DNA from 3 places in the Nonomuraea sp. NPDC050310 genome. Region 3 is predicted to be linked to each of the others. Evidence: riboswitches for the same ligand, from Rfam matches in the RefSeq annotation. Region 3 holds a riboswitch; each other region holds the start of a gene.
The links. A riboswitch is a leader RNA that binds a small molecule or an ion and turns the genes downstream of it on or off. The one in region 3 is predicted to bind thiamine pyrophosphate.
Positions count from the first base shown of each region.

Region 1: linked by a shared signal. The riboswitch ahead of AB0I67_RS04900 (TenA family protein) and the one ahead of AB0I67_RS07160 (cytosine permease) in region 3 are both predicted to bind thiamine pyrophosphate.
Region 2: linked by a shared signal. The riboswitch ahead of AB0I67_RS17520 (FAD-dependent oxidoreductase) and the one ahead of AB0I67_RS07160 (cytosine permease) in region 3 are both predicted to bind thiamine pyrophosphate.

Region 1 is NZ_JBFAKP010000001.1:1,032,120-1,042,385, forward strand. Features, by position in the region: gene AB0I67_RS04875 (AI-2E family transporter) at 1-698, opposite strand, end outside; gene AB0I67_RS04880 (glycosyl hydrolase family 18 protein) at 789-3,323, opposite strand; gene AB0I67_RS04885 (DivIVA domain-containing protein) at 3,561-4,877, opposite strand; gene mce (methylmalonyl-CoA epimerase) at 5,059-5,472, opposite strand; gene AB0I67_RS04895 (acetyl-CoA C-acetyltransferase) at 5,521-6,690, shown strand; gene AB0I67_RS04900 (TenA family protein) at 6,730-7,395, opposite strand; TPP riboswitch at 7,383-7,480, opposite strand; gene AB0I67_RS04905 (DUF4230 domain-containing protein) at 7,813-8,472, opposite strand; gene AB0I67_RS04910 (hypothetical protein) at 8,593-9,927, opposite strand; gene AB0I67_RS04915 (MarR family transcriptional regulator) at 10,074-10,266, shown strand, end outside.
Region 2 is NZ_JBFAKP010000006.1:73,806-84,071, forward strand. Features, by position in the region: gene AB0I67_RS17490 (glycerate kinase) at 1-659, shown strand, start outside; gene allB (allantoinase AllB) at 656-1,969, shown strand; gene alc (allantoicase) at 1,971-2,891, shown strand; gene pknB (Stk1 family PASTA domain-containing Ser/Thr kinase) at 3,005-4,951, opposite strand; gene AB0I67_RS17510 (thiazole synthase) at 5,020-5,727, opposite strand; gene thiS (sulfur carrier protein ThiS) at 5,795-5,995, opposite strand; gene AB0I67_RS17520 (FAD-dependent oxidoreductase) at 5,995-7,191, opposite strand; TPP riboswitch at 7,181-7,292, opposite strand; gene AB0I67_RS17525 (FAD-dependent oxidoreductase) at 7,318-8,478, shown strand; gene AB0I67_RS17530 (Rv2175c family DNA-binding protein) at 8,509-8,883, shown strand; gene thiE (thiamine phosphate synthase) at 8,861-9,502, shown strand; gene AB0I67_RS17540 (polyprenyl synthetase family protein) at 9,619-10,266, opposite strand, start outside.
Region 3 is NZ_JBFAKP010000002.1:215,201-225,466, reverse strand. Features, by position in the region: gene AB0I67_RS07210 (hypothetical protein) at 1-380, shown strand, start outside; gene AB0I67_RS07205 (hypothetical protein) at 397-807, opposite strand; gene AB0I67_RS07200 (HAMP domain-containing sensor histidine kinase) at 839-1,903, opposite strand; gene AB0I67_RS07195 (response regulator transcription factor) at 1,900-2,589, opposite strand; gene AB0I67_RS07190 (hypothetical protein) at 2,688-2,861, shown strand; gene AB0I67_RS07185 (DUF6412 domain-containing protein) at 2,858-3,091, shown strand; gene yidC (membrane protein insertase YidC) at 3,119-3,739, shown strand; gene AB0I67_RS07175 (ATP-binding protein) at 3,736-4,161, opposite strand; gene AB0I67_RS07170 (PAS domain S-box protein) at 4,314-6,161, opposite strand; gene AB0I67_RS07165 (methylated-DNA--[protein]-cysteine S-methyltransferase) at 6,253-6,771, shown strand; gene AB0I67_RS07160 (cytosine permease) at 6,746-8,080, opposite strand; TPP riboswitch at 8,071-8,183, opposite strand; gene AB0I67_RS07155 (rhodanese-like domain-containing protein) at 8,206-8,529, opposite strand; gene AB0I67_RS07150 (DNA-formamidopyrimidine glycosylase family protein) at 8,540-9,418, opposite strand; gene AB0I67_RS07145 (LCP family protein) at 9,454-10,266, opposite strand, start outside.

The sequences.
Region 1 (10,266 bases), on a different contig from region 3:
GACAGGAACGCCCAGCTCACCACGCCCGCGATCAGCGAGATGAGCACGTTGCCCGCCACGTAGCCGCCGATGCCGGCCAGGATCTGGTCGCTGATCGACTCGGTGCGCGCCCGGCGCGAGGCGGGCACCAGCTTGAGCAGGTACTCCTTGGTGGAGTGCAGGGAGCCGAGGAAGTACAGCATCAGGACCAGCAGCGTGATGCCGTCGAACGCGCCGCCCAGCACGTTCAGCCCCGCGCCGACCAGGCCGCCGGCCAGCGTGCCGGTGACGAAGGAGGCGAGCTGGGGGAGAAGCTGGTAGTCGGCGTCGAGCTGGCGGACCGTCTCGTTGGCCATCAACTCGTTGAAGTAGCCGGGCAGCGCGGTGACGAAGGCGGACAGCTCCCGGCTGACCGGCGGCACGATCGCCACGCCGAACAGCACGAACAGCAGGATCACCCCGGTGAAGACCGCGGTGATCGACCAGCGCCTGGCCAGGCCGCGCCGCTGGAGCGCCTCGACGGCGGGGTTGAGGCCGACCGCGAGGAACATCGCGACCACGATCAGGATGATCACGCTCAGCGAGTGCATGACCATCTGGGCCAGCGCGATCGCGGTCAGCACGCCCAGGCCGCCGATCAGCCCGAACAGGAACGGGCCCCGGGCCAGGGGTTTGCCCGGCAGGCCGTACTCGGGCGTGGGGGATTCCGGCTCGGACACGCGGGGCTCCTGGGACTAAAGGGGCAAACGACAGGAGAGCCTAGCGAATCGCCAGGCTCTCCTTGGGTCAGTTGATCAGAGGCGTCGTGGTCAGAGGCGCTGCCAAAGCGCGGGGACGTTGGGAGGCTCCCAGCCGGTGATGGCGGTGTGCGGCTGGCGGCACTGGTAGGTGACGCCCTGGTAGGAGACCTTGGTCCCGGTCGTGTAGGCGGTGCCCGCCTTCCACGCGGGGAACTGGCCGGTCGGGGTGACGCTCGGGCTCGGGCTGACCGTGACGGTCGGGCTCGGGCTCGCGGTCACGGTGGGGCTCGGGCTCGCGGTCACCGTCGGGCTGACCGTCACGGTCGGGCTCGGGCTGGCGGTGACGGTCGGGCTGGGGCTCGAGGTGCCGCCGCCGCAGGAGCCGAGGTCGCGCCAGACGCCGTCCACGCCGGGCTCGTTGTTCTGCGTCCACCAGCGGGCCTCCCAGGTGCGGCCCTTGTGCGAGACGCGCTGCCCGCCGTTGTAGACCTTGCCCGCGTCCCACGCCGCGTCGGTGCAGGTGCCGCCGGTCGGCGTGACGGTGACGGTCGGGCTGGGGCTCGGCGTCACGACCGTGCCGCCCCGGGCCAGGTCCTGGACCAGGCCGTAGGTCTTCCCGCCGAAGGTGAGCGTGAAGTTGGCCACGCTCGGCGCCGGCAGGTAGTAGACGTAGTCGAGCGTCGCCGAGGCGCCCGGCGCGAGCGACTGCCAGCCCGGCAGCTTCACCGAGACCCGGTTGAAGTCGCCCTTCAGCCCGCCGATGTTGTTCGCCCCGGTGTGCTCGCTCTTGATCACCGTCAGCCCGAAGCCGGACTGGTCCTTGGCGTTGTTCGGCGAGGAGGAGGCGTAGTCCCACTGGAACTCCGCGCCGCCGGGGATGGTGACCTGCGAGCGGTTGGTGATGGTCAGCTTGGTGTTGATCGGGTAGTTGCTGTCACCCACCGGGAAGGCGCCCGGCGTGATGGTCACGTCGAGCTTCTCGCTGGGCAGGGTGATCTTGGCGCGGGTCGCGTTGTACGGCGAGGCGGTCTTGAGCGTCTCGTGCGCGAGCGTGGTCAGCGTCTCGCCCATCGTGTACTCGGTGCCGTTCCACTGGTAGTCGCCGGCCAGCTCCCAGATCATCATGCCGCCGAGGCCCTTGTCGCGCACGTACTCGGCCTTGGCCTTGATGGACTGCTCGTCCTCGGTGGACAGGAAGACCCGCTTGCTGGCGTTCCACAACCAGGGCGCGGTCAGCGTCGAGTCGTAGTGGCGGGTGTAGGTGCCGCTGATCCGGTCGGCCGGGTCGTTGGCCGGGTCGAGGCCGTAGGCCTGGACGTAGGAGCCCTGGATGCCCTTCTCCAGGTTCTTGGCGTGCCACATCGGGTTGCCGCCGCCCGGGGTCTCCTTGCCGTTGTCCAGGTCGTGCCAGACGTTGTCGATGCCGACCGCGCCGTCACCGCAGCTCGGCAGCCCGGTCGGGCACGGCTGCTGGCCCATCGCGGTGCCCCACAGGCCGTTGGTGCCGCCGTTGACGTTCTTCCAGCCTCTTGTGTAGTACGGCACGCCGATGTTGATCCTCCCGGGCGGGAGCGCGCCGCGGAAGTAGTGGTAGGCCCAGTCGGTGTTGAGGTAGCCGATGCCGCCGTACTGCGAGGTCGTGTAGACGCCCCACTTGGCCAGCTCGCCGTCCTTGCCGTCGTCGTAGAGCGCGGCGTTGGGCCCGACGAACTCGTTCCACGCCCCGTGCAGGTCGTAGGACATGATGTTGACGTAGTCGAGGTACTGCGTCACCTGGAAGGTCTCCATGCCGCGCAGCAGGTAGCCGCTGGCGGGGGCGGCGACGGTCAGCAGGTAGTGCTTGCCGTCGGCGGCCGAGGCGCGGTCCAGCTTCTCGCGCAGGGTCTTCATCAGCTTGACGTAGTTGCCCATGAGCGTGGCGCGGCGCGCGTTGGCGATCTGCCAGTCCAGCGGGTTGCCCGCGTCCTTCATGCTCGTCGGGTACTCGTAGTCGATGTCGACGCCGTTGAAGCCGTACTTGCGGATGAAGGCGACCGCCGAGTCGGCGAAGGTGTCGATCGACGCCTGGCTCTCGGCCATCGTGTAGAAGCCGCCGGAGGCCTGCCGGTTGCCCGCGGCGTCGAAGTAGCCGCCGCTCTCGGCCCAGCCGCCCACGCTGATCAGCGTCTTGGCGTGCGGGTTGGCCGCCTTGAGCTTGGTGAGCAGGTTGAAGTGCCCCTTGTACGGCAGGGCCGGGTCCTGGCCGGGGAAGGTCATCCCGGTGGCGGGGTTGTCGGCGTTGTCCGCGCCCACCGAGATCTTGTTGTCCGGTCCCACGTGCGCGAAGGCGTAGTTGATGTGGGTGATCTTCGACCAGGGGATGTTGTTCGCCAGGTAGGCGGGTCGGCCGTCCTTGCCGTGCCGCCAGCCGGTGAAGTAGCCGATCACGCGGCGGGGGTGGTCGGCCCCCATCTTCTCGCGGCCGGTCTCGTCGTAGACCGAGCAGTAGGGCACGTCGACGCCGGCGGTGCGGTAGAGGCCGTCGGGGCGGCAGGTCTCGTGGTCGACCGCGGCGGCCGCGGTGCCCACGAGGCTGGCGGCGGCCAGAGCCAGGGCAGCGGCCACGGCCGAGAGGGATAAGCGAACAGGGCTGGGCATTTCTCGCCGTCCAGGGGGGTGTGTATGGCGCTGTTGTCGCGAACGTAAGCGCCCTCCACCTGGCTGGTCAATCCTTTCTTTTAGGAAAGTTTCCAAATAATTCAGCGTAGGCCCACCGGCGGGACGAACGAGTGAGCCCGGTGACCTGGACCGGTCACCGGGCTCGCTCAGCCGTCGTTCAACTCCCCGAGAGACGGGGCCGCGTTACTCCTGCCACCACTCCGCGTCGTCGTCGGCCGACTTGGCGTCGTCCTTGGCCGCGGCGCCGTTGCTGGCCGCGACCGGCTGGGCCGGGACGGGCTTGTCGGCGGCCGGGGCGATGGCCGGCTTCGGCGGGGCCGCGGTGACCACGGGCGGCTCGGGCGTGGGCTCCATGCCCGGCAGCGAGGCGCCGCCGAGGAGCTGGCGGAGCTGCGCGAGGTGGCTGGTGATGCTGTCGCGCTGGCGGGTGAGGTCGTCGACGTGCCGCTGCATCTGGGTGCGGATGCGCTCGGCCTCGGACTTGGCCTCGGTGACGATGTGGTCGGCGCTCGACTTGGCCTCGGAGGCGATCTGCTCCGACTGCTTGCGGGCGTTGGCGACCATCTGCTTGGCGTGCGCGTCGGCCTCGCGACGGGTCTGCTCGGCCTGCTGGGTCGCCTTGGTGGCGCGGGTCTCGGCGGTCGCCGCCCGCTGCTCGGCCTCGGCCACCAGCTTCTGGGTGTTGGCCTGGGCGGTGGCGTGGCGCTCGGCGTCCTGGCGCTCGGCCTCCTCGCGGCGCGAGGCGAGCTGGATCTCGAACTCGGCCTCGTCCTGCGCCCGCTTGGCCTCCGACTCCTCCAGCACCCGCTGAGCCTGGGCGCGCATCTCGTCGGCCTGCCGCTTGGCGGTGGTGAGGACCTCGTCGCGCTCACGCTTGGTCGAGGCGCGGAGCTGGGCGACCTCGCGCTCGGTGGTGGTGCGGAGCTTGGCGATCTCGCGCTCGGCGTCGGCGCGCTTCTCGGCGACCTCGTGATCGGCGGTGGCGCGCAGCTTGGCGACCTCGCGCTCGGTGATCGCGGTCAGCTCGTCGGCCTCACGACGGGCGGTGGAGCGGGTCTCCTCGGCTTCTCGCTCGGCCGTCGTGCGCAGGTCCTCCGCCTCCCGGGAGGCCTGGGCGCGCACCGACGCGGCTTCGCTCTCGGCGGCGGCGCGAAGGTCGGCCGCCTCGACCTTGGCGGCGGCCTTGATCTCGTTGGCCTCGGACCGGGCCGCCTGCACGAGCTCGGTCGCCTGTTCCTCGGCGAGGCGGAGCAGCTGTTCTATACGAGCGCCCAGGCCCGAGTACGTCGGGCGTTCCTGCTCCTGGAGCTGGCGCTGGGAGTCGGACAGATCGCGCTGGAGCGCGCCAACCTGCTCGCGGGCCGTCCGCAGCTCGCCGTCGAGCTGCTTGAGGTGATCGTGAACCTGGTGCCGGTCATAACCCCGGAGCACCACGTCGAACTCGCGAGCGGGGGCATCCTCGAAGAAGTTGTTGAGCTGGGCGTCGATGTCGGACTGCATGGAGGCTCGATCCTGGGTTGTCGAGACGGCTACACGTGCCGGACGGGGGGTTCGGGGCATCCGAGCCAGGAGCCGGTGGCTCGGCGGCCAGGCTCCATGTCCGGTGGAAAGCCAGCGTACTCCGGTGTCGACGGCTTAGAGGCCCCGTCCGACTATCTGCGTTACCCGTTACTTATGAACGTTATTTGCGTTTGGCGGACTGGACTAGTTCCGTCAGCATTCCTCCCACGTCCTTGGGGTGCAGAAACGCTATGGATGACCCCATGGTCCCGTGTCTGGGGGCGCTGTCGAGGAGCCTGACGCCCTTCGCCGCGATCTCGTCCATGGTGAGCTTGACGTCGCCGACGCCGAACGCGACGTGGTGCACCCCCTCGCCCCGCTTGGCGAGGAACTTGCCCACCGGCGAGTCCGGGCTGAGCGGTTCGAGGAGCTGGATGTAGGAGTCGCCGGCCACCCGCAGCATGGCCTCCTTGACACCCTGCTCCTCGTTCACCTCGCGGGTGACGACCTCCAGCTCGAAGAGCTCGGAGAAGAGCTTGATCTTCTCCTCCAGGTCATGGCAGGCGATACCGACGTGATCGATGCGCAGCAGCATGTCGGTATCGTGTCAAACGACGCCGTCTTCGTTCCAGTGGAGGCCCCCATGTCTGGTTCCGTCATCGTCGCCGGAGCTCGCACGCCGATCGGCAAGCTGCTGGGTTCGCTGTCCGGGTTCTCCGGCACGGACCTGGGCGGGATCGCCATCAAGGCGGCCCTGGAGCGCTCGGGCGTCGCGCCCGAGCAGGTCGACTACGTGATCATGGGCCAGGTGCTCCAGGCGGGCGCCGGCCAGATCCCCTCCCGCCAGGCCGCGGTCAACGCCGGCATCCCGATGACCGTGCCGTCCCTGACCGTCAACAAGGTCTGCCTGTCCGGCCTCGACGCCATCGCGCTGGCCGACCAGCTCATCCGCGCCGGCGAGTTCGAGATCGTCGTCGCCGGCGGCATGGAGTCGATGACCAACGCCCCGCACCTGCTGCCCGGCCTGCGCAAGGGCGTCAAGTACGGCTCGTCCACGGTGCTCGACTCGATGGCGCACGACGGCCTGTTCTGCGCCTTCGACCAGTGCGCGATGGGCGAGTCCACCGAGCGGCACAACACCCGGCTCGGCATTGGCCGCGAGGAGCAGGACGCCTTCTCGGCCCGCTCCCACCAGCTCGCCGCCGCCGCGATCAAGAACGGCGTGTTCGCCGACGAGATCGTCCCGGTCGAGGTGCCCAAGAAGGGGCTGTTCGCCGACGACGAGGGCGTGCGCGCCGACACCACCGCCGAGACGCTCGCCCGGCTGCGCCCGGCCTTCGCCGCCGACGGCACCATCACCGCCGGCTCGGCCTCGCAGATCTCCGACGGCGCCTGCGCGGTGGTCGTGATGTCCAAGGCCAAGGCGGAGGAGCTGGGCCTGCCGTACCTCGCCGAGATCGGCCGGCACGGCAACGTGGCCGGGCCGGACGCCTCGCTGCAGTCGCAGCCGGCCAACGCCATCAAGCACGCCCTGGCCAAGCAGGGGCTCACCACCGGCGACCTCGACCTGGTCGAGATCAACGAGGCGTTCGCCAGCGTGGTGCTCCAGTCGGCCAAGGAGCTCGGCGTCGACCTGGACAAGGTCAACGTCAACGGCGGCGGCATCGCGCTGGGTCACCCGATCGGCGTCTCCGGCGCTCGCATCGTGCTCACCCTCGCCCACGAGCTCAAGCGGCGCGGCGGCGGGCTCGGCGCGGCCGGCCTCTGCGGTGGCGGCGGCCAGGGCGACGCGCTCATCATCCGCGTGCCCTGACCCGATCCGCTTGTCCGGCCCGGCGTATTGAGCGCCGGGTCAGGACAGCCACTGGGCCGTGGGCCAGGTCTCCAGGCGCCACGCGCTGTCCCAGAAGAGGTACTCGAACTCGGTGGCCCGGACGAAGGCGGCGGTCATCGCGCCGGTGTCGCCGCTCAGCGCGGCCCGGTCGGTGATCAGGCGCGCCTGGGTGACCGAGGCCTCGAAGGCCGGGTCGGCGTAGGTGGCGATCCAGGCGCGGTAGGGGTGGCTCGGGGTGCTCCGCCGTACCAGCGACTGGCCGACGTCCTGGTAGACCCAGAAGCAGGGCAGCACCGCGGCGGCCAGCACCTCGTAGGGCGCCGACAGCGCGGTGGCCTGCAGCCAGGAGGAGTAGGCCAGCGCGGTGGGCGAGGTGGCGACGCCGGCCAGGTCGGCCTCGGTCAGCCCGTACTCCTCGATGTAGCCGGCGTGCAGGGTGCGCTCGGCGGCGATGGCCCCGTGCGCGCTCTGCGCCCAGAAGGCCATCTCGTCCGGGTCGGCCGCGCGTACGGCCAGCGTCGCCAGCGCGCGGGAGAACGCCTCCAGGTAGCGCGCGTCCTGGACGATGTAGAAGGCGAAGCGCTCGCGATCGAGGGTGCCCTCGCCGAGCGCGGTGTTGAACGGGTGCTCGTGGATGGCCTCGAGCAGCTTGGCGGTCCGTGCCCAGACGTCGTCGCTGAACATGACGGTCCCTTCGCTAGTGCTAACTAGGGCAGGTTCGACGGGTCTGTTCTCAGCCCGGACATTCCGGGCACCCCGCGTCATGCGCGACTCTACTAGACGACCGATCAGTGCTCGCGGAGGAGTCTCCGCGGGAGCTGGGCGAACCCGGCGGGGTCGATTCCCAGCTTACGGGCGGCCGAAACGAGGGAAGCGGGGCAGCTTGCGGAGCTGCCGCTCGATCGCCGCGTCCCGGCGCATCTCTTCAAGCTGGTGCTTGGCGGCGAGGAAGTGAATGTCGTTGAACATGCTTCAAGCTTCGCGCTAAGCCATGGCCTCCCGCATGAGGCAGATGCCTTATCCGGGAGGCGGTGAGCGGTCCTAGCCCGTACGGGTGACGCCTAGGTACGGTTCCCTGCTCCCGCAGGGGGAGCCGCGGCCTCAGGCTCCGTCGGTGAAGGTGACGCTGACCTTGGTGAAGCCGAGCGACTTCAGCAGGCCCTCCAGCATGAGCTTGGTGTTGGTGTCGGCGCGGTTGCGCAGGTCGCTGGCCAGGGCCGCCTCGTTGATCTTCTTCTCCGCGAGGGTGTAGAGCTCGCGCTGGTCGGGCGGGGAGCCGGCGAGGAAGTCCGACACCCGGTCGACGAAGCCGCGCTGCTGGGCGAAGACGTAGGAGCGCGAGTTGTCCAGGTTCGGCTTCTCCAGTTGCGCCCGCGGGATCTTGATCGTCGCCTGGGTGCGGTCCTGGTTGACCGTCACCGCGTCCTTCGCCAGTCCCGAAAAGTCGACGTAGGCGTCGACGTTCCCGGCGCCCACGAAGAGCGTGCGCGAGCCCTTGATCGCGTCGGGCAGGAAGTTGGCGTCCTTCTCCAGGTCCACCACGACCTGGAAGCTGCCGGTGGCCGCCTCGAAGCGGCTCAGGTTGTGGATGGACTGCAGCAGCACCGGCTGGCTGCGGTCCACCGTCTGCTCGCCGAAGGGGTCGGCCCACGACCAGACCAGCCGGACGCCCACCACGGCCAGGGCGAGCAGCACTAAGGCGAGGGCGATATATCTCCACCGGCGGCGCCGGGACCCGAGCGCCATGGGAGTCGTTTTCATGGGCTTCTCTCTACCCCCTCGCCAGGCGATCATGGCGTGCCGGGGGGTGAGAAGTGAGTCGCGCGCCCGCCACGGTCACCCCGGAAGGCTCCACGGCGTACGGCAGGCCGCGCCGTACGCTCAGCGGGTGCCGGGCCAGGACACGCCCGTGACGGTGGCGTTCTGGCGGACCGGGTAGAGCTGCACCACGCCCGGGTTGGGCCGCGCCCGTCCGGCCATCGCGGCGGGCTCGCCGCCGAAGTGCCGCGCCGACAGGCGGCACGACTGGAAGTCGTTGTAGAACATCCGCAGCCAGCCGCGCCGCTGGTGCTCGCTGAGGCCGGAGAACCAGGCCGCGGCCGACTGGTGCTCGGGCAGCGGCCCGCCCGGCAGCGGCTCGCCCAGCAGCCACGCCACCACGATCTCGCGGTAGCCCGCGCCGGTCTCGCGCTCGCACCGGGCCGCCAGGCCCTCGACGTAGGCGCCGACCGCCTGCTCGGCGAAGCCGGGCGACAGGTCCGCCATGTGGATCGGCACCACGCCCGAGCCCGCCTTGAGCTCGCTGTCCAGCGGGCGCTGCTCGACGCGGGTGAAGGCGGCCGGCGTGCCCGACAGCCGCGAGGCGACCTTGGTGAAGGCCGCCGACAGCTCGGTCAGCCCGCCGCGCATGCCCGGATGCACGCAGACCGTGATCGGCCAGTCCTGGCAGGCGTAGGCGATCGAGGCGTGCTCGTCCGAAGCGCCCTGCGACAGCAGCCGGGCCACGCCGACCCCGGCGACCAGCACCGCCACCAGCGCCGCGGCGAGCGCCAGCCGCTGGCGCGTCACCCAGGCCGCCCAGCCGAGCAGGATCGTCGCGGTCACCCCGAGCAGCCACAACGTCTGGTCGAGGAAGGCCGCCGCGCTCAACCCCTGGAACAGGTCGTACGGCTCGCCCGTGCCCGGCGTCAGCCGGTCGAGCCAGGTGCTGGCCGGCGCCAGCCAGCTGAAGACCACGTACGAGGCCAGCCCGGTCAGCGCCGGCGTCCAGCCGTGCGGCAGCAGCCAGCCGATGACCCAGCCGATCATCGCGTAGAGCGCCAGCCCCGCCATGCCCATGGCCAGCCCCGGCACGCTGACCCGCCCGGCCTGCTCGGTGAGGACGGTCTTGACCGCCAGCACCAGCACCGTCGCCCCGAACGCGCCGGCGACGACCACCACGATGGCCAGCGGCGCCTTGAGCGCCCGCCACGCGCCGACCGACCGCCCCCGCAGCGCCCGCCGCTTGCGCAGCGCCACCCAGGCGGCGAACGCCGCGGCGACCGGACCGGTCAGCCGCAGCGACCCGATCACCGCCACGACGATGTTCTCCCATGCGTCGACGCCCGGAATCAGCACGCTCCACGCCGCGACCAGCCCCACGGCCATGAGGACCGCGACGGTCACCAGCGCGCTGTGCTTGAGCTCCTCGCGCGTCACGCCGGCGTGCTCACGCACGCCGAGCCCTGTTGACATACATCAACTACCCCCCGGTAGGTGACCCCCTGTGCGAGAACCATAACTGAGCGTGATGTTTGGCGTCCCGATTCTTGGTCAAGCCGTCGCGCTCCGTAGCTGCCCAAATCAGGCGCTACCGTAGCGCTGTGTCGCTCAACCTGCCCTTCGATCCCATCGAACGAGCCGCGGACACCTGGAGGGTGCACTTCGGCCCCTCTTCCGCCATGGCCGCCGTGACCTCGATCATGAGAGCGCACCAGATCCTGCTGTCGCAATTGGACGCACTGCTCAAGCCCTATGACTTGACCTTCGCCCGGTACGAGGCGCTGGTGCTCTTGA
Region 2 (10,266 bases), on a different contig from region 3:
GCGAGCTGGCCCGCATCGACCTGTCGGGCTTCGCCGACCTGTCCGGCGTCGAGGTGGTCGTCGCCAGCGACGTGGACAACCCGCTGCTCGGCCCGCACGGCGCCGCGGCGGTCTACGGCCCGCAGAAGGGCGCCGGGCCCGGCGAGGTCCGGCTCCTCGACGCCGCGCTCGCCCGCCTGGCCGCCGTCGCCACTCACACCCACGGCCTGGTCGGCGCGGTCGAGCACGACGGCACCCCGCGCCCGATGGGCGTCGCGGGCGCACCGGGCGCGGGCGCGGCCGGGGGAGTGGGCTTCGCCGCCCTGGCCTTCCTCGGCGCGGAGATCCGGCCCGGCATCGACTTCCTGCTCGACCTGCTCGGCTTCGGCGAGCACCTGCGGGACGCCCGGCTGGTGATCACCGGCGAGGGCTCGCTGGACGAGCAGTCGCTGCGCGGCAAGGCCCCGGTGGGCGTCGCCCAGGCCGCCACCAAGGCCGGCGTGCCGGTGGTCGCGGTCTGCGGCCGGCGCTCGCTCGACGACGCCGACCTGCGCGCGGCCGGCTTCGAGGCCGCCTACGCGCTCACCGACCTGGAGCCCGACCCCGCCCGCTGCATGGCCGGGGCGGGACCCCTGCTGGAGCGGCTCGCCGCCCGGATCGCGGAGGCGCATCTGGCATGAACGACCTGGTCATCCGCTCGACGCGGGTCATCACCCCGTCAGGGGAGCGGGCGGCGGCGGTAGCCGTACGGGACGGGAAGATCGTGACCGTCGCCGCGCACGACGCCGCCCTGGAGGCGGCCGAGCAGCTCGACCTGGGCGCCGTGGCGCTGCTGCCCGGCCTGGTCGACACGCACGTGCACGTCAACGAGCCGGGCCGCACCCACTGGGAGGGCTTCGCCTCGGCCACCCGCGCGGCCGCCGCGGGCGGCGTCACCACGATCGTCGACATGCCGCTCAACTCCGTCCCGCCGACCGTCACCGCCGCCGCCCTGGCGGTCAAGCGCGCCGCCGCCGACGGGCAGTGCGCGGTGGACGTGGGCTTCTGGGGCGGCGTCGTGCCCGGCAACCTCGACGACCTGGAGGACCTGCACCGGGCCGGCGTCTTCGGCTTCAAGTGCTTCCTGTCGCCCTCCGGCGTCGAGGAGTTCCCCCACCTGACCCTCCCCGAGGTACGGCAGGCGATGGCCCGGCTGGCGGGCTTCGGCGCCCTGCTGGTCGTGCACGCCGAGGACCCCGAGCTGCTCACCGAGCCCGCCGGCCCCGGCTACCGGGACTTCCTCGCCTCCCGCCCGGCCTCGGCCGAACGCCGGGCCGTCGAGCGGGTGATCGAGCTGGCCCGCGAGAGCGGCGTCCGCGCGCACATCCTGCACGTGTCGAGCGCCGACTGCCTCGAACCCCTGGCCCGCGCCCGCGCCGAGGGGCTGGCGGTCACCGCCGAGACCTGCCCGCACTACCTCACCCTGGAGGCCGAGACGGTGCCCGAGGGCGGCACCGCCTTCAAGTGCTGCCCGCCGATCCGCGAGCGCGGCAACCGCGACCGGCTCTGGGCGGGCCTGGCCGACGGCACGCTGAGCTGCGTGGTGTCCGACCACTCGCCGTCCACCGCCGACCTCAAGGTGCCCGACTTCGCCCGCGCCTGGGGCGGCATCTCCTCCCTGCAACTCGGCCTGGCCGCGATCTGGACCGAGGCCGCCGCCCGCGGCCACGGCCTGGCCGACGTGACCCGCTGGATGGCCGCCGGGCCCGCCGCGCTGGCCGGGCTGAGCGCCAAGGGCGCCATCGAGCCCGGCAAGGACGCCGACCTGGTCGCCTTCGACCCCGACGCCGCCCAGCCGGTCGACCAGCACCGCCTCCACCACAAGAACCCGGTCACCGCCTACCACGGCCGCACCCTGCGCGGCGTGGTCACCGCGACCTGGCTCCGGGGCCGCCGCCTCCGCCCCGACGGCCCCCCGCTCGGCACCCTCCTGCAGAAAGGCAGCTCCTGACGTGTCCTTCACCTCCCTGCCCGACCTGGCGCTGCGCAGCCTCGGCGGCGCCGTCGTCGCCGCCAACGACGAGTCCTTCGCCGAGAAGGAGAGCCTCATCCGGCCCGGCCGGCCCGGCTTCCGCGCCGAGACCTTCGGCAACAAGGGCCAGGTGTACGACGGCTGGGAGACCCGCCGCCGCCGCGAGCCCGGCCACGACTGGGCCGTCGTCCGGCTCGGCCTGCCCGGCGTGATCCGCGGCGTGGTCATCGACACCGCGTGGTTCAAGGGCAACTACCCGCCGCACGCCTCCGTCGAGGCCAGCGCCGACCTGGAGACCTGGGTCGAGATCGTGCCCAGGAGCGAGCTCAAGGGCGACGCGGAGCACCTGTTCGAGGTCGACGACGAGCGCCGCTACACGCACGTGCGGCTGAACATCTACCCCGACGGCGGCGTGGCCCGGCTGCGGGTGCACGGCGAGGTGCGGGCCGACCTGTCGGTGTACGACGGGCTGAGCCTCGACCTGGCCGCGCTGGCCAACGGGGGGCTGGTCACCTCGTGCTCGAACCAGTTCTACTCCTCGCCCAACAACGTCATCGCGCCCGGCCTGTCCCGGCACCAGGCCGAGGGCTGGGAGACCGCCCGCCGGCGGACCGAGGGCAACGACTGGCTGGTCATCCGGCTGGCCGGGCGCGGCGTGATCCGGCTGGCCGAGATCGACACCACCAACCTGATCCACAACGCGCCCGGCTGGGTCTCGCTCACCGGCCTCGACGGGCCGCGGGAGATCGAACTGCTGCCCAGGACGCCGCTCCAGCCCGACGCGCCGCACCGCTTCCGCCTCACCGACGCCCCGCCGGTCACCCACGTGCGGGTCGACATCTACCCCGACGGCGGCCTGGCCCGCGTCCGCCTGCACGGCCACGTCACCCCAGAAACGTGACCGCCACGCGATGGTCTTGATCGCCGCCGGGTGCCAGTCGAAGTCGTGGACCCGGCGGTGTGCACGCGCATGCCTCCACTACCCCGGTGCGGGCCGCGCGGGGTTCGCGGAGGTCAGTGCCAGAGGGTGACGGTGGCGCCGACCGGGCGCTCGGCGTCCGGCGGGATCGGGCGCTGCAGGCGGACCACGCCGGTGCCGAGCAGCCGCCGGATCTTCACCTTGAACCCCGCCGCCTCCAGCTCCTGCCGGGCCTCGCCGAGGTTCTTGCCGACCACGGTCGGGACCAGCCGCATCTCGCGGCCGTCGTCCCCGGCCTCGGAGTCCTCGCCGCCGCGCATCCACCAGTCCGGCAGGCTGAACCCGCAGTTGACCACGGTGATCTCGGCCGGCATGCCCTTGTCCACCGGCGACTTGGCCTTCGGCACCTGGGCGATGACGGTGCACGGCTCGGCCTCGTCGTCCACCTCGCGCACCTGCACGGGCAGGCCGAGCGACTCCAGGTGCGCCTTGGCGTCGTCGCGGGACATGCCGTTCACGTCCGGCATGAGCAGGCCGTCGCTGATCCGGATCTCGACCTGGGTGCCGGTCTTGACCCGCTCGCCGGCCGGCGGCCGGGACTCCAGCACCTTGCCCCGCGCGACCTGCGGGTTCTCCACCCGGCGCACCTTGCCGACCTTGAGCCCGGCCTCGGCCAGCATGACCCGCGCCTGCTCCTCGGTCATGTCGCGCAGGCCCGGCACGGTCACCAGCTTGGGCCCGAGCGAGGGCACCAGGGTGATCGTGGACGCCTCCTCCACGGAGGTGCCGGCGACCGGGTCGGTGGACAGGACCAGACCCGCGCCGACCTTCCCGTCGTGCCGGCCCTCGGCCAGCTTGACCTTGAAACCGCGCGAGACGATCGCCCGCTGCGCCGCCTCGACCGGCCGCCCGAGCAGGTCGGGCACCTGGACGTAGGTGGGCTGCGCGAAGAACCACGCGCTCACCCCGACCGCGCCCACCATGATCACGGCCAGCGCGATCAGGAACCAGCCCGCGCCCTTGCGCTTGGCCGGGCGGGGCTCGGCGGGCACCTCGGCCCGCGGCTGGATGAGCGTGTGCGACGGGCTCAGCTGCGGCGTCGTGCCCGGCCCGCCGGGCTGCAGGTGCTGCCCGGTCGCCGGCGGTGCCGACAGCCCCACGCCGCTGCCGGGCATCGAGGCGTGGCCCATCGACCCGTTCGGCAGCGAGGCGTGCGGCATCATCCGGTGCGCCTCGACCGCCGCCACCAGCATCGCCGAGGCGTCGGCGTAGCGGGAGGCGGGCTCGTGCCCGGTGGCCTGGCCGATCAGCGCGTCGATCAGCGGCGTGCCGGTGGGCGGCACCGTCTCGTGCACGTGCTTGTAGGCGACCGCCATCGGGGTCTGCCCCTCGTACGGCTGCCGCCCCGTGATCAGCTCGAAGAGCATGATCCCCGACGCGTAGACGTCGCTGCGCACGTCCGCCCCGCCGGTCGTCACCTGCTCCGGCGACATGTAGCCGATGGTGCCGATCATCATCCCGGTGCGCGTCTGGTTGGTCGCCTCGATCGCGCGGGCCAGCCCGAAGTCCACCACCTTGACCCGGCCGTCGTCGGTCAGGAGCACGTTCTCCGGCTTGACGTCACGGTGCACCATGCCCGCCTGATGCGCCGAGCCGAGCGCGGCCAGCACCGGGATCATCAGCTCCAGCGCCTCGCGCGGCGCCAGCCGGCCCCGCTCGCGCAGGATGTCGCGCAACGTCTTGCCCGGCACGTACTCCATCGACAGGTACACCACGTCGCCGTCGGTGCCCTGGTCGAAGACGTGCACGATGTTCGGGTGCGACAGGCTCGCCACCGACTTGGCCTCGCCGATGAACCGGCGCACGAAGGCCGGGTCCTCGGCCAGCGAGCGGTGCATCACCTTGAGCGCGACCGTGCGGTCGAGCCGGACGTCCAGCGCCAGGTAGACGCTGGCCATGCCGCCACGGGCGATCCGGGACTCGACGCGGTAGCGCCCGTCGAGTAGCCGCCCGACGAGGGGGTCCGCAGTCGTCGTGTCCACACGCCGAGTTTACGGGCGATTTGCCACCGCGAGGGTTTGACCGCCCGAAACCGATGCTGGATTGACTCTCACGGGGTTAGCGGGGACGAGGCGTGGGCATGGTGCCGCCTCGGGATGCGCCCGGCCAGCCGCGCCTGCCGCCCGGCCTGGACCGCCGCGCGCATGGCCGAGGCCATCAGCTCCGGCCGCTGCGCCCGGGTGACCGCGGTGGCCAGCAGGACGGCGTCGCAGCCCAGTTCCATCGCCAGCGCCGCGTCGCTCGCCGTACCGATGCCCGCGTCGAGGATCACCGGCACCCCGGCCGCCTCGACGATCAGCTCGATGTTGTGCGGGTTGCGGATGCCGAGCCCGGAGCCGATCGGCGCGCCCAGCGGCATCACCGCCGCGCAGCCCGCCTGCTCCAGCCGCCGGGCCAGCGCCGGGTCGTCCCCGATGTACGGCAGGACCACGAAGCCGTCGGCGACCAGCCGCTCGGCGGCGTCGAAGGTCTCGATCGGGTCGGGCAGCAGCGTGCGCTCGTCGGCGATGACCTCCAGCTTGACCCAGTCGGTGCCCAGCGCCTCGCGCGCCAGCCGCGCGGTCAGCACGGCCTCGCCGGCGGTGAAGCAGCCCGCGGTGTTGGGCAGCACCTTGATGTCGCGCTTGCGCAGCACGTCCAGCACCGAGCCGCGGGCGGCCGGGTCGAGCCGCCGCATCGCGACCGTGGTCAGCTCCGTGCCCGAGGCGGCCAGCGCCTGGTCGAGCACCTCCAGCGACGGCGCCCCGCCGGTGCCCATGATCAGCCGGGAGCCGAACCGCTCGCCGGCGATGACCAGCTCGTCCGCCGTGAGGTCCGGCGTGCCCTCAGCCACCCTGCACCGCCGTCAGCACCTCGAGGCGGTCGCCGTCGCCGAGCGCCGTGGACTCCCACGCGCCCCGCCGTACGACCTCGTCGTTGACCGCCGCGGCGACGCCGCTGGTCTGCTCCGTCAGCGTGCGTACGGCTTGCGCCACGGTCGTGCCCTCCGGCACCTCACGCGCGGCGCCGTTGATCGTCACCTTCATCAGAACCTTCCCGGCGAGCACAACGCGGCCAGCTCGCTCTCCTCGCCCTGGATGATCGCGGCGGTGAGCGGGGCGAGCAGCACCCCGCCGCGGTGGTGCCCGGTGGCCAGGGCCAGGCCCGGCTCCGGCGCCGGGCCGATCAGGGGCAGGTTGTCGGGCGTCCCGGGCCGCAGCCCGGCCACGCACTCGACCAGCTCCAGCTCGGTGACGCCCGGCACCAGCTCGCGGGCGTCGCGCAGCAGCTCGTAGACGCCGCCCGCGGTGACGCGGGTGTCGAAGCCCAGCTCCTCCTGCGTCGCGCCGACCACCAGCTCGCCGTCGCCGCGCGGGACGAGGTAGACGGGGTTGCCGTGGACCAGGCCGCGCACGCAGCGGGTGAGCAGCGGCTCGGGGGAGCGCAGGCGCAGGATCTGGCCCTTGACCGGCCGGACCGGGACGTCGTGCAGCGCGCCGCTCCAGGACCCGGCGGCCAGCACGACCCGCTCGGCCTCCAGAACCTCGAGCCCGCCGTCGAGCCCGCCGTCGAGCCCGCCGTCGAGCCCGCCGTCGAGCCCGCCGTCGAGCCCGCCGCCGAATCCGCCGTCGAATCCGCTGCCGGGCCCGCCGTCGGATCGCGCCAGCCGTACGCCGTGGACGCGGTCGCCGGAGCGGAGGAGAGCCTCCGCGCGGGCGGCCACGAGCGGCACGGAGAGCCGGGTCAACGCGGCCAGCAGGGCGCGGGTGAGCCGGCGGGGATCGACCCAGGCGTCGCCGCCGGCCAGCAGGCCGCCGCGCACCGAGGGGGCCAGCATGGGCTCCAGCCGCCGGCACTCGCGCCCGGTCAGCCGCTCGACCGGCAGCCCTAGCCCGGCCATGAAGGCGGCCAGCTCGTCGAGCGCGGCCAGGTCGTCGGCGTTGAAGGCGACGTCGAGCGTGCCGTCGGTGCGGTAGTCGAGCAGCGCCGCCCAGTCGGGTTCGCCGAGGTCGGCGGCCAGGTCGGCGGCGAACTCCGGCCAGCGGCGCAGCGAGGCCGAGCCCAGGCGCAGCAGCGCGGTCTCGGTGTAGGCGGTCTCGCTGACCGGGGCCAGCATGCCGGCCGCGGCGTGGGAGGCCCCGGCGCCCGGAGCGGGATCGACGACGGTGACGGGACGCCCGGTGCGGGCCAGCCGCCAGGCGACGGCGAGGCCGGCGACGCCCCCGCCCACGATCACATCCATGTCCGCTCCCTTCGCCGGCATGATCCGGATCAGGTGTCTGCGGTCGAAGGCCGCCAGCCTTCCTCTCAGCCCGGTGCAGCCGGACTCCCGCGCGTCTTGCGGCTCCAGCCTACTAGGGTCGGAGCCGTGAATCATGTCGTGGTGGTCGGCGCGGGCCTGGCCGGGGTACGCAGCGTGGAGGCCCTGAGGGGCCGTGGGTACGAAGGCGGGATCACCTTGCTGGGGCAGGAGCGCCACCGGCCCTACGACCGGCCACCGCTGTCGAAGGCGGTGCTGCTCGGCGAGACGGACCGCACCTACGTGGACGTCGACCTGGAGGCGATGGAGGTGGACTTCCGCCCCGGCGTGGCCGCCAAGGGCCTGCGCGAGGGGGTGGTGGAGACCACCGAGGGCGAGCTGCCCTTCGACGGCCTGGTGATCGCCACCGGCGCCGACCCGATCCGGCTGCCCGGCGACGGGCCGCAGCACGTGCTGCGCACCATCGACGACGCCCTGCTGCTGCGGGCCACCTTCGTGGCCGGGGCGCGGGTGGTCGTCGTCGGCGCCGGCTGGATCGGCGCCGAGGTCGCGACCGCGGCCCGCCGCGCCGGATGCGCGGTGACCGTCGTCGAGGCCGGCCGGGCCCCGCTGGCGCACGCCGTCGCGCCCGAGGTGGGGGAGCGGATCATCCCCTGGTACGACGGCATCGACCTGCGGCTCGGGGCCATGGTGAGCGAGGTGGACGAGGGCGGCGTCCGGCTGACCTGCGGCGAGTTCCTGGACGCCGACGTGGTCGTGGCGGGCATCGGCGTACGGCCGGCCGTCGAATGGCTCGCCGACGCCGACATCGACCTGCACAACGGCGTGGTGACCGACGAGCACCTGCGCACCTCGATGCCCGGCGTGGTCGCGGTCGGCGACTGCGCCGCGTGGTGGTCGCGCCGCTACGGCCGCCGGCTGCGCGTGGAGCACTGGGACACCGCCCTGGGCGCCCCCGAGGTGGCCGCCGCGGCGCTGCTCGGCCAGGACGAGGTCTACGACCCGGTCCCGTACTTCTGGTCGGAGCAGTTCGGGCACATGGTCCAGTTCGCCGGCGACCCGCAGGAGGCGCGGCTGCTCTACCGCGGCGAAGGCGAGCCGAAATGGACCGCGTGCTGGCTGACCAGCGATGATCGCCTCGCCGCGATTCTCACCGTCGACCGGCCGCGCGACCTCGTCCAGGGCCGCCGGATCATCGAAGCGGGACAGCATCTTGACGCGGCGCTGCTGGCGGATTCACAGGTCCCCCTACGAGACTGTGTAGTTTGAGCAAGGACGGCGTGTGGTAGTTGTGGTGTCGTGACGCTCTCTGTTGCACAGATCGACCGGGACACCGAGCAGCTCGTTGACGAGTGGCTCACGCTCCCCGAAGTGGCCAAGCGGCTCGACCTTTCGATCGGCCGCGCCAAGCAGCTCCTCAAGGACCACAAGCTCCTCGGCGTGCGCCGGGGCAGCGGCGGTCCGCAGGTGCCCGCCGTCTTCCTCGACGGCGGCGAAGTGATGAAGGGACTGCCCGGCACGCTCACCGTGCTCCTCGACTCGGGATACGACGACGTCGAGGCTCTGCGCTGGTTGTTCACCCCCGACGACTCGCTCCCCGGCTCGCCCATCGAGGCGATCAGGGCCGGTCGTCACACCGAGGTCAAGCGACGTGCCCAGGCCCTCGCTTTCTGACGCTCGGCTCTACCTCTGCACCGACGGCCGCCGCGACCGCGGTGACCTCGCCGACTTCCTCGACGCCGTGCTCGCCGGCGGCGTCGACATCGTGCAACTCCGGGAAAAAGGCCTGGAAGCACGCGAGGAGCTCGCGCTCCTGGAGGTCTTCCGCGAGGCCTGCGACCGGCACGGCAGGCTCCTGGCGGTGAACGACCGGGCGGACATCGCGTACGCGGCCCGTCCCGACGTGCTCCACCTGGGCCAGGACGACCTGCCCGTGCCCGTCGCGCGCGAGCTGCTCGGCGACGACATCCTCATCGGCCGCTCCACGCACTCCACCGCGGAGGCGTCGGCGGCGGCCGCCGAGGAGGGGGTCGACTACTACTGCTGCGGGCCGATCTGGCCCACACCCACCAAACCCGGACGCCACGCGCCCGGCCCGGAGCTGCTGAGACACGCCGCCGGGCTCGGCGCCGCCCGCCCGTGGTTCGGCATCGGCGGCATCGACCTGGACAACCTCGACGAGGTCCTCTCGTACGGCGTGCGCCGCGTGGTGGTGGTCCGGGCGATCACCGAGGCGGAGGACCCGGGCGCGGCCGCGGCGGAGTTCGCCAAGCGGCTGGCCGCTGCCACCTGACCGACCATCCCTCGTGCCCGGGCCGCAAAGCCCGGGCACGGCTCTTTCCCGCCCGCTTGCCCCGCCCTCGGGCTCAGGTCTTGCGGGAGGCGGCGCGACTTGTCCTGCCCGCGGGCTCAGGTCTTGCGGGAGGTGGCCGCGACCGCCAGTTCGGCCAGCGCCGCCTTGGCCTCGCCGGTGACCGGCGCCTTGTCCAGCACCGCCAGCGACTCCTCCAGGTAGGACCCGATGAGGTCCTCGCACTCCTGCAACGCTCCAGTGTCCTCGATGATCGAGCGGAGCGCCGCGACCCCCGCGGCGTCGAGCTCCGGGTCGCCGAGCAGCCGCCGGATCGTCGCCGCCTCCGCGGCAGAAGCCGCCGCCAGCGCCTTGGCCACCAGCATCGTCCGCTTGCCCTCCCGCAGGTCGTCACCGGCCGGCTTGCCGGTCTCGGCCGGGTCGCCGAAGACGCCGAGGATGTCGTCGCGGAGCTGGAAGGCGATGCCAACCCGGGTGCCGTAGCCGACGCACAGCTCGTCGATCCAGGGCGCGCCGCCGGCGTTGCCCAGCGTCAGGCCGAGCCGCAGCGGCTGCTCCACCGAGTACTTGCCGCTCTTGTAGAGCGCGACGCGCAGCGCGGAGTCGAAGGTGTTCTCGCCGTGCGCCTGCTCCAGCAGGTCGAGGTACTGGCCGCACATCAGCTCGGTGCGCATGTGGTCGTGCACCGGCTGCGCGGCGGCCAGCGCCTCGGGCGGCAGGCCGCTGGTGCGCCACATCTCGCCCGA
Region 3 (10,266 bases):
GCGCGGAGAAGGCGACCTCGTGGCACGAGGACGCGGCCCATCTGCGGGAACTGGTCAACCACGAGGGGTACGTCCCGATCCGCACCCGCCTGGCGAGTGATGATCTCGACTTCCTCGAAGGCGCGCGTGACAACCTGCTCACGTTCGCCGCGCTCGGGCTGAGGCTGCTCGACCTGCATCAGCCCCGGGACGCGGGCGGCATCACCAGCGACACCGCGCATCCGATCCTTCGGTGCCGGAGTTGCATGTGGCGCTGGCCGTGCCCGACCTTCAGGGCCATGTCGGAGTCGTTCGGCACGCAGTCGTTGCCGGCGAAGCCGCAGGCTCCGGAGGAGGCCCCGCAGGAAGCGCCGCAGGGGACGCTGCAGGAAACGGCGTGAGGTGCGGGGCGCCGGATCAGTCCGGCGCCCAGTACTTCACCAGGACTTTCTGCAGGTGCGCCACCACCGGCTGCCAGGTCTTGGTCAGCGTGTAGCGGCTGACCCGGTGGCCCTTGTAGGTGAGGGTGTACTTGATGAAGTCCGCGCCCTGCGGCGGCTGCTCCGAGCGCCCGAGCTTGAGCGCCTTGAGCCGGTGCCGGAGCGTCTTCCACTCGCCGCGGGTCAGGCACTTGTCGATCGTGGGGCCTGTTCGTCTGCTGAGACGGACACACCCGTTCTTGTAGACGATCACCCGGTTGTCGAGGCCCGCGAAGCCGCCTTGTTCGCGGAGCTGGACGAGCGTCTTGGGGGCGGGGGCCGCGGTGGCCGCGACGGGGGTCAGCGCCACCGCGAGGAGGGACACGATGAGGATTCGCCACACCTTCATGCCTCTTTGACGGATGGGAGCGGCGTTCGGCTCACGCGAGGGGCAACCGGATCTCGAACCGGCAGCCGGGCCCCTCGTTGACGACGCCGATCCGGCCGTCGTGGGCGGCCACGAGTCCTTGGGCGATGGCCAGGCCGAGCCCGGCGCCGCCGTCGCGACCGGGGGTGCGGGCGCTCTCGCCGCGGAAGGCGACGTCGAACAGCCGGGGCAGGTCGGCGTCGGGGATGCCGCCGCAGCAGTCGCGTACGGCCAGGCACGCCGTCCCGCCGTCGGGTGACACCGAGGCGCTGACCGAGACGACCCCGTCGGCCGGGGTGTGCCGGATGGCGTTGACCACGAGGTTGCCCAGCGCCCGCCCGAGTGCGCCGGCGTCGGCCCGCAGCGGGATCCCGGCCACCGCCGAGTAGTCGAGCCGCACGCCCTTGGCCCTGGCCAGCGGCTCGAACTGGTCGACGGTGTCGGCGACCAAATCGCCCAGCCCGAGGGGCACGGGCGTCAGCTTGAGCGCGCCGGCGTGGATGCGGGAGAGCTCGAACAGGTCGTCCACCATGGCCGAGAGCCGTTCGACCTCGATGCGGATCTGCGCGTGGTAGCGGCTGACCGTGGCCGGGTCGTCGACCACGCCGTCCTCCAGCGCCTCGACCATCGCCCGCATCCCCGCCAGCGGCGTGCGCAGATCGTGACTCACCCAGGCGACCAGTTCGCGCCGGGCGCCTTCCAGTGCCCGCTCGCGCGCGTACGACTCCGACAGCGCGTGCGCGATGGCCTGCAGCTCGCTCGGCAACGACTCCGGCGGCACGAACTCCCCCTCGGTCCGTACGGCTTCCGCCAGCCGCCGGCTCTCGGCCACCACGCGCCGGGCCAGGATCATCGCCACCACCAGCCCGACCAGCCCGCCGACGGCGACGAACCCGAGGGCGGTGTTGCGCGCCGAGCCCTCCAGGGTCATCTCGAAGATCCCGGTCACCACGCCCGCCAGCGTGGCCAGCACCGCGACGACCACCACGAGCAGCACCATCGCCCGCAGGGTGCGCAGCCGCCGCATCACCAGCACGCCGACCAGCGCGACGGCGATCCCGAGCAGCGCGGCGATCATGACAGCGGCTCGTACCGGTAGCCGACCCCCCAGACCGTGACGATCCGCCGGGGCGTGGTCGGGTCGGGCTCCACCTTCTCCCGCAGCCGGCGCACGTGCACGGTGACGGTCGAGGTGTCGCCGAACGACCAGCCCCACACCTGGGAGAGCAGGGCGGCGCGGCTGAAGGCCTGGCGGGGGTTGCGCATCAGGTAGGCCAGCAGGTCGAACTCCCGCGCGGTCAGCGGCAGGTCCTGGCCGCCGAGCCGTACCTCGTGGGCGCCCACGTCCACCACCAGGTCCTCGTCGCGCAGGACGCCGGTGCCTGCGATCACCGTGGCGCCCCGGGCGCGGCGCAGCACCGACTGCACGCGCAGGGCCAGCTCGCGGGGGCTGAACGGCTTGGTCACGTAGTCGTCCGCGCCGGTCTCCAGGCCGACCACGCGGTCGATCTCCTCGCCCAGCGCGGTCAGCATGATCACCGGAACCGGCCAGCGCTCGCGCAGCTTCCTGCAGACCTGGAGCCCGTCCATCCTGGGCAGCATCAGGTCGAGCACCACCAGGTCGGGCGGCTCGGCCAGCGCGCGGCGCAGGGCCTCGGCGCCGTCGCCCACGCACTCCACCCGGTGGCCGTCGCGTTCGAGGTACCTCGCCACGACCTCGGCGACCGTGGGGTCGTCCTCGACGATCAGGATGCGGGAGTTCACCCGTCTCACGGTACGGCGGCGCAACACGAAAGCGGCACGTTCGTCACGGGTTCGTAAGACCCGTCGCAGTCGGCCCCTTCACGACGTACGGTGGGCGCATGGGTCGTTTGGTAATGCTCGTCGCGGGCACGCTGCTCGCGATCTTCGTGCTGTTCAACTTCATCGTCCCCATGGTCCTCGGACTGGTGAAGATCGCGCTCATCATCGGCGTCATCGGCCTGGTGGTCTTCCTGGTCGTCCGCATGGTCAGCGGGTCCTCCTCCTACCGGTGACCTTCCTTTTCGCGCTGGCCCTTCTGCACGATCCGGCCGGCCTGGTCATCGTCGCGGGACTGCTGCTCGCCTTCTGGGTGGGCAGCAGGCCGCAGCCGGTCTCCGAGACCGGGGTGCCCGTCTTCGCACGCGTCTACGGCCGGCGCACGGCCTTCCTGCGCCAGAGCGACCCCGACGCCGCGGGACGGCCCAAACCGAGAGCGCCTTCAGGGTGCCCTGCTTTCGCCTAGAAGCAGGACACTCCTTGAGAAGGGCTCATGATCGATTCGTTCGTCGCGCTTATCACCGGGCTCGCGCACCCGGCCGTCGTCATTGTCGGGTTCACGCTTGCCGTACGGCTGCTGCTCCTGCCGTTGAGCATCCGCCAGGCCCGCACCGCCAAGATCCGTGAGCGGCTCGCGCCGCGGCTGAAGCAGATCCAGAAGCGGTACGCCAAGAACCCGGAGCGGATGACGAAGGAGGTGCGGGAGCTCTACGCGAAGGAGGGCAGTTCGCCCTTCGCGGGCTTCCTGCCGGCCTTCGCGCAGATGCCGTTCCTGTGGCTGATGTATCAGGTCGCCACGCACCCGACCGCTCTGGTCGGGTACGACCCGCTCGGACTGACGCTGGCCGGCGTGGTCGCCAATTACGGTCTGATCAGCGGGCCATTTTTGGTCTTTGTGGTGTTGGTCGCGGCCATTGTCGTGGTGGCCTGGCTGACTTCACGCAAGGTGAAGGCGAAGCTACCCGAGGACCAGCCCGAAATGCTGCGCAAGATGTTGCCGATGTTCTCCTTCGGCTCGGCCGTGGCCGCCCTCTTCCTCCCGATGGCGGCCGGCCTCTACCTGCTGATCTCCGCAGCGTGGACCTACGGAGAACGAGCAGTCCTCTACGCCTAACCGGCTTCCTTCAACGCCGGCTCAGCAGCTACGACGTGCGGCGCGGGGACGACGGCCCAAACCGTGGTGACCTCGCCTTCATGGCGAACACCCCACTTCTCCGCGACGTACTCCACGATTCCGAGCCCCCGGCCCCCCAGCGAGGACAGGGCCGGTCGGCCCGCCCTCGGCTCGGTCGCCGCACCCCCGTCACTGACCGCCACTTCCACCAGATCGTCACTCAGCAGCCAGGCCACCCGGACCATGCCGGACGGCAGAGGATGGGCGTGCCGGAGGGCGTTGCTGAGCAGCTCGCTGACCACCAGCACCGCATCGTCGATCGCCCCGGAGAAGATCCCCCACTCCTGCAGTTCGCTGCTCAGGCGCTGGCGTGCGACGGCGACGCTGGACGGTGCGTAGGGCAGTAGCACCACGCTCGACACACCCACCTCCCCGATCCCAGTCCCCCCGTGGACCCACAGTGGGAACACACCCCGGTACGACCGAAATGCCCCGTTGCACGGTCACAGAAACCGGCGACCGATTACGGCTTGTCTACATTGGACGATAGATCAGCAGATCCGTGACCACATCGTTACTGCACCGGTGTGTCGGGTTCGATAAAGAGCGCCAGCCGCATCCTGGTCCCTCCCCCCGGCCTCGGGTGGGCGGTCACCTCGCCGCCCTGCGCGCGGGCCAGGGACCGCACGATGTACAGGCCCAGTCCCACGCCGCCGAACTTGCGCCGGTCGCCGCTGTCCACCTGGACGAACCGCTCGAAGATCCGTTCACGGTCGTCCGGCCTGATGCCGAGGCCCTCGTCGTCCACCACGACGACCACGGTGTCCTCCTCGGCCCAGGCCTCCACGGAGATCAGCCCGCCGTGCGGGGAGTACTTGAAGGCGTTCTCCAGCAACTGGCCCAGGATGATGTCGGTGGCCAGCGCGTCGCCTCTGACCAGCGGCAGCTCCGCCGGCAGGGAGACCTCGACCCGGTGCCGGTCCGACAGCACCGGCAGGCCCAGGGTCGCGGCGCGGACCCGCTCGGCCAGGTCGAAGGTCTCGATCCGCACGGCTAACTCGTCGGCCCCGGCCCGCGCGCCGAGCAGCAGGTGGTCCATGAGCTGCCCGAGCGAGCGCGCCCGCTCGGCGATCGTGTGCACCGCGCTGCGGCGTTCGGCGTCGGTCATCTTGTCCCAGCGCGCGTCCAGCGTGCTGGCGAAGCCGCGCACGATGGTGATCGGGGTGCGCAGCTCGTGGCTGGTGGTCGCCAGGAACAGGTCCTTGGCCTCCTCCAGCTCCTTGGCCGCGGTCACGTCGCGGAAGTCGACCACGACCTCGCCGGTCTCCTCGATGCGGGCAGCCACCATGTCCATCCAGCGCCCGGTGTCGAGCTGCACGGTCAGCTTCTCCCCCGGCTCGGGCAGCGGGAAGGGAGGCGGCCCGCCCAGCACGGCCTCGGCGGTGAAGCCGGTCAGCTCCCCGGCCGCCGGGTTCCACTGGAGCACCCCGCCCGCGCTGTCCAGGACGGCGATGCCGTCCGCGCTGGCGTCGAAGACCGCCCGCTCGTGCGCCCGCTGGCGCACCGCGTCCTGGTAGGCCACCGCGTTGCTCACCGCGATGCCGGCGTGCCCGGCCAGCAGTTCCAGCAGCTCCAGCTCGACATGCCCGGGCTTGCGGTCGGCGAAGAGCGCGTACAGCCCGCCGTACGGCCGGCCGCCCACCGCCGCCAGGCCGAGCGCGATGGTGTGCAGGCCGGGCAGCTCGGCCCAGATCAGGTCGTCGAGGTGGTGGCTCTCCAGGAGCACGGTCTTGCCGGTCCGCATCAGCTTGCCGACCAGGCTGGCGTTGAGGTCGGCCGTCGAGCCCTTGAGGTGCTCGGGCAGCCGGTGGGAGGAGACCAGCCGCAGCCGGTCGCCCTCGATCAGCACGAAGCCGCCCGCGTCGGCGCCGGTCAGCTCGCTCAGGCTGGCGGCGATCCGGTCGAGCACCGCGGGCAGCTCCAGCGCGGCGTTGATGTCGCCGACCACGTCGGTCAGCTTGCGCACGAGCTGCGCCCGGCGCGCTCCGCGGCTGCGCGCGGCGATGTCGTCACGGACCAGGTGATGGACGCACACGTACCCGACCACCGAGGCGCCCTGGCACAACGCGCTGGTGTCCACCCGCAGGTCGAGCAGGGTGCCGTCGCGCCGGAAGCGTTTGGTGCGCAGGGAGACCTGCCCGCCCGTCCGCACCCGCTCCAGCACCGCGTTGTGCTCGGCGGTCAGCTCGCCCGGCACGATCGGGGCGCGCCGTCCCACCAGCTCCTCGGCGCTCCAGCCGAACAGCCGCTCGGCGGCCGGGTTCCAGGCCAGCACGGTCTGGTCGCGGTCGAGCGCCACCACGGCGTTGGGCGAGCTGGCGAGCACGGCCTCTGCCAAGCTGTCGTCCCAGTCGCCACTCACCTCTCCATAGTGCCGACGTCACGGGCGCTCCGCAGGCCGATCCGTCCGATACGCTGCGCTCACCATGTCAGACCTGGACGCACTGCTTAGAGTGACCTCTCCCGACTATCGGGGCGAAGGCCCGCCCGACATCGCCTTCGGCACCTACGACGGCGCGGTCGGCCGGCTGGTGCTGGCCGTGACCGCGCGGGGCGTGGCCTCCTGCGGGTACGAGGACGAGCACGTCGTCTTCGAGCGGCTGAGCCGTACCGCCGGGGGGTCGATCGGGCCGGACGCGCGCCGGCTCGACCCGGTGCGGCGCGAGCTCGACGCCTACTTCTCCGGGCGGTTGCGCGCCTTCACCGTCACCGCCGACCTGCAGCTCGCCACGCCGTTCTCGCGGACCGTGCTGCAGATGGTGGCGGCGGTGCCGTACGGGAGCACGACCACGCGTGCGGAGCTCGCCGAACGCATCGGGCGGCCCCAGGCGCTCCATGCGATCAGCAACGCGCTCAGCACCAACCCGGTCTGCGTGATCGTGCCGTGCCACCGGGTGGCCGACGACGGCGGCTACGCGGGGGGCGCAGCCGCCAAGCGGCATCTGCTCACCGTCGAGAACCGAGCCCGATGAGCCAGGTCACCAGGGCCGAGACGACGAAGGCGCCCAGGGCCGCGCTCATCCACGGCTGAGGGGTGAAGCCGATCGCCTCGCGGGCGCCGTTCCAGATCGCCGCCCACCACGCCACCTTCGGCGGCGCGGCCAGCATCCACCAGGTGACGAAGCCGAGCACCCACGGCACGACCATGAGCCAGCGGCTCGGCGCGTCGTCGGCGGTGTTCCAGCGGGCCCGGCCGCCGAGCAGGAAGTAGTCGACGGTCAGCACGGCGAACATCGGGACGAAGACGGCGCCGATGATGCTGAGGAAGGCGCCGTAGGAGTTGACGTCCACGACCAGGGCGACGCCGATGGTCAGCACGCCGATCGCCACGGACAGGATCCGCCGGTCCACCTTGGGCAGCAGGTTCTGCAGGGACATCGTGGTCGAGTAGTTGTTGGCGAAGGACTGGTCGGTCTCGCGCAGCACCAGGATGCCGAAGAAGAACGCGCCCAGCGGGGCCGCGACGAACGGCGCGAACACCGCGGTCGAGTCGGCCAGCACCGCCTGGTGCCCGGCGATGGCCACCGCGTAGACGCCGATCACCAGGCAGGCCACCTGCGCCAGGCTGTAGCCGATCACCGCGCCGCCGAAGGCCGCGCCGCTGGAGCGCGAGTGCCGGGCGAAGTCGGCCGCCACCGGCACCCAGGAGATGGACAGCGCGATCACGAAGTCGACCGCCGGGACGAAGGCGTCCCACGTGCCGGAGACCGGCGGCGCCTCGCCGACCAGCACCACCGCGAACCACACCGTCGAGATGATCACGCCGGCGGTCACGACGCGACGGATCAGCCGGATCGCGCCGAGCGGGTAGATCGTCAGGACCACGGTGAGCACCCCGGCCACGATCACCCACACCGCGTACGGCACAGCCGTCCCGAAGATCGCCTGGGCCCCCTTGGCGATCACCCAGAGCTCGAACGCGCCCCACCCGAGCATCTGGATGACGTTGAGCAGGGTCGGGACGTACGACAGCTTGGCCCCGAACAGCCCGCGCAGCAGCACCATGGCCGGCCGCCCGGTCTGCGCGCCGGGCACCGCGGCCAGGCCCACCATGGCGGTGCCGATCAGGCTGCCCACCACGGTGGCGGTGATCGCCGCGGGCACGCTCAGCGGCGTGCCGCTGACCAGCGGGTCGATCATGAACAACGCGAAGGCGAACCCGAGCAGGCTCATGCCCAGGTTGGCCCAGAACGCGCTCTGGTCGAGCACCCCCAGGACCTTCGGGGGCGCCTCGTCCAGCGTCAGCGGCACTTCTGCATGGGGATCGGCGACATGCGCCATCACACACTCCCTACGCCGGCATTACCCGGACAGGTTCATGCGGTCGGCGACAGCGGTAGTCGCCCTCTCAGCCTGGTTGCCCCAAGCTCCCGCGGGTCTGAAATTTTCGACCGGATTATGTCACATCAGGCCACGAAAGGGGATTGCCCGGTCTCGCTGACCATCTCCCGGCCGGCGGCCTCCCACGCCTGCATGCCGCCTTCGACGTTGACCGCCTTGCGGCCGATGTGGTTGAGCCAGGCGGCGGCGTTGTAGGAGCGCCCGCCGATCCGGCAGAGCACGTAGAGCGTCTGGTCGGCCGGGACCTCCTCGACCCGCATCTGCAACTCGCCCAGGGGGATGTGCACCGCGGCGGGGGCGTGGCCGGCCACCCATTCGACCTGCTCACGCACGTCGAGCAGGTAGGCGTCGGCAGGCACCTCGCGGGCCTGAATCTCGGGAACCGTCATGCCCACCAGGCTACTTGAGCAACTTGCTCATCCGCCGGTCCGCCAGGGGCTTGCCGCCGGTCTGGCAGGTGGGGCAGTACTGGAGCGAGGAGTCGGCGAAGGAGACCTCGCGGATGGTGTCGCCGCACACGTCGCAGGGCTCGCCCGCCCGGTTGTGCACGCGCAGGCCGGACTTCTTCTCCGCCTTGAGGTCCTTGGCCGCCAGGCCGTGCGCCCGCTCCACCGCGTCACGCAGGGTGGTGACGATGGCCTCGTGCAGGTCGGCGACCTGGGCCTCGGTCAGCGACGAGGCGATCTTGAAGGGCGACATCCGGGCGGCGTGCAGCACCTCGTCGGAGTAGGCGTTGCCGATGCCGGCGATCACCTTCTGGTCGCGCAGCAGGCCCTTGATCTGGGTGCGGGAGCCGCCCAGGATCTGCTGGAGGGCCTGGACGGTGAAGGCGGGGTCGAGCGGGTCGGGGCCGAGGGCGGCCACGCCCGGCACCTCGTCCGGATTTTTCACCACGTAGACGGCCAGGCGTTTCTGCGTGCCCGCCTCGGTGAGCTCGAAGCCCGGCGCCAGGCCCAGCTCGTTCGGCGACAGCCGTACCCGCACCGCCAGCGGCCCCTTGCCGGGACGGACCGGTTTCGCGCCCGAGAGGTCCTCACGCCAGCGCAGCCAGCCGGCCCGCGCCAGGTGGATGACCAGGTGCAGGCCGTCGCAGTCGAGGTCGAGGAACTTCCCGTGCCGGGACACGCCGGTGATCTCCAGCCCGCCCAGCGCCGTGACGGGCGGGTCGAAGGTCTTCAGCGCCTGGAAGGCGACGACGTCCACGCCGAGGACCGTGTGGCCGACGGCCCGGTCGCGGAGGAACTCGACGAGAGATTCCACTTCGGGTAGTTCCGGCATGCGTCCAGAGTACGGTCCACAGGCTGTGGACAACGTCAGCCCGCGCTGAGCAGGTCCTTCGGCACCGGTTTGTCGTCGGCCAGCGCGTCGAACAGCCGCAGCGCCTTCTCCCTGTCCCACTTGACGCCCTCGCCGCCGCCCACCTGCTCGACGCCGCCGAACGGCACGACCGTGGTCACCGGGCTGTCGCCCATGGCCAGGCCGAGCGAGAGCAGGTCGAACGCGCCGGTGCCCTCGGAGACGTCGACCGAGTCGGTCGCCGCGGTGGCCAGCGGGATGGCGGTGAACGGGTTGATCAGCACGCCCGGGCTGGCGGCCTTCTTGACCACCGCGCCGAGGAACTGCCGCTGCCGCTTGGTCCGCTCGAAGTCGGGCAGCGCGCCGTTGTAGCGGGTGCGCACGTAGCCGAGCGCCTCGCCGCCGCTGAGCACCTGCTTGCCCTTCTTGAGCTTCAGCCCGGCCTTGGGGTCGTTGATGTTCTCGCTCACGTTGATCTCGACGCCGCCGACCGCGTCGACGATGCCGACGAACCCGGCGAAACCGATCTCCATGTAGTTGTCGATCCGCAGCCCGGTCGCGCCCTCGACGGTCCGCACCAGCAACTGCGGCCCACCGCCCTTGATCGCGTCGGAGTAGGCGGCGTTGAGCTTGTTGCGGCCGTTGCCGGGGATGGTGACCGCCGAGTCACGCGGGAGGCTGACCAGCGTGGACCGGCCGCCGCCGTCGGGCACGTGCAGCAACATCATCGAGTCGGTGCGCCGGCCGACCGCGCGGCCGGTGGCCAGCTTGCGGCGCTGCGCCGCGGTCAGACCCTTGCGGCTGTCGGAGCCGACCAGCAGCCAGTTGGT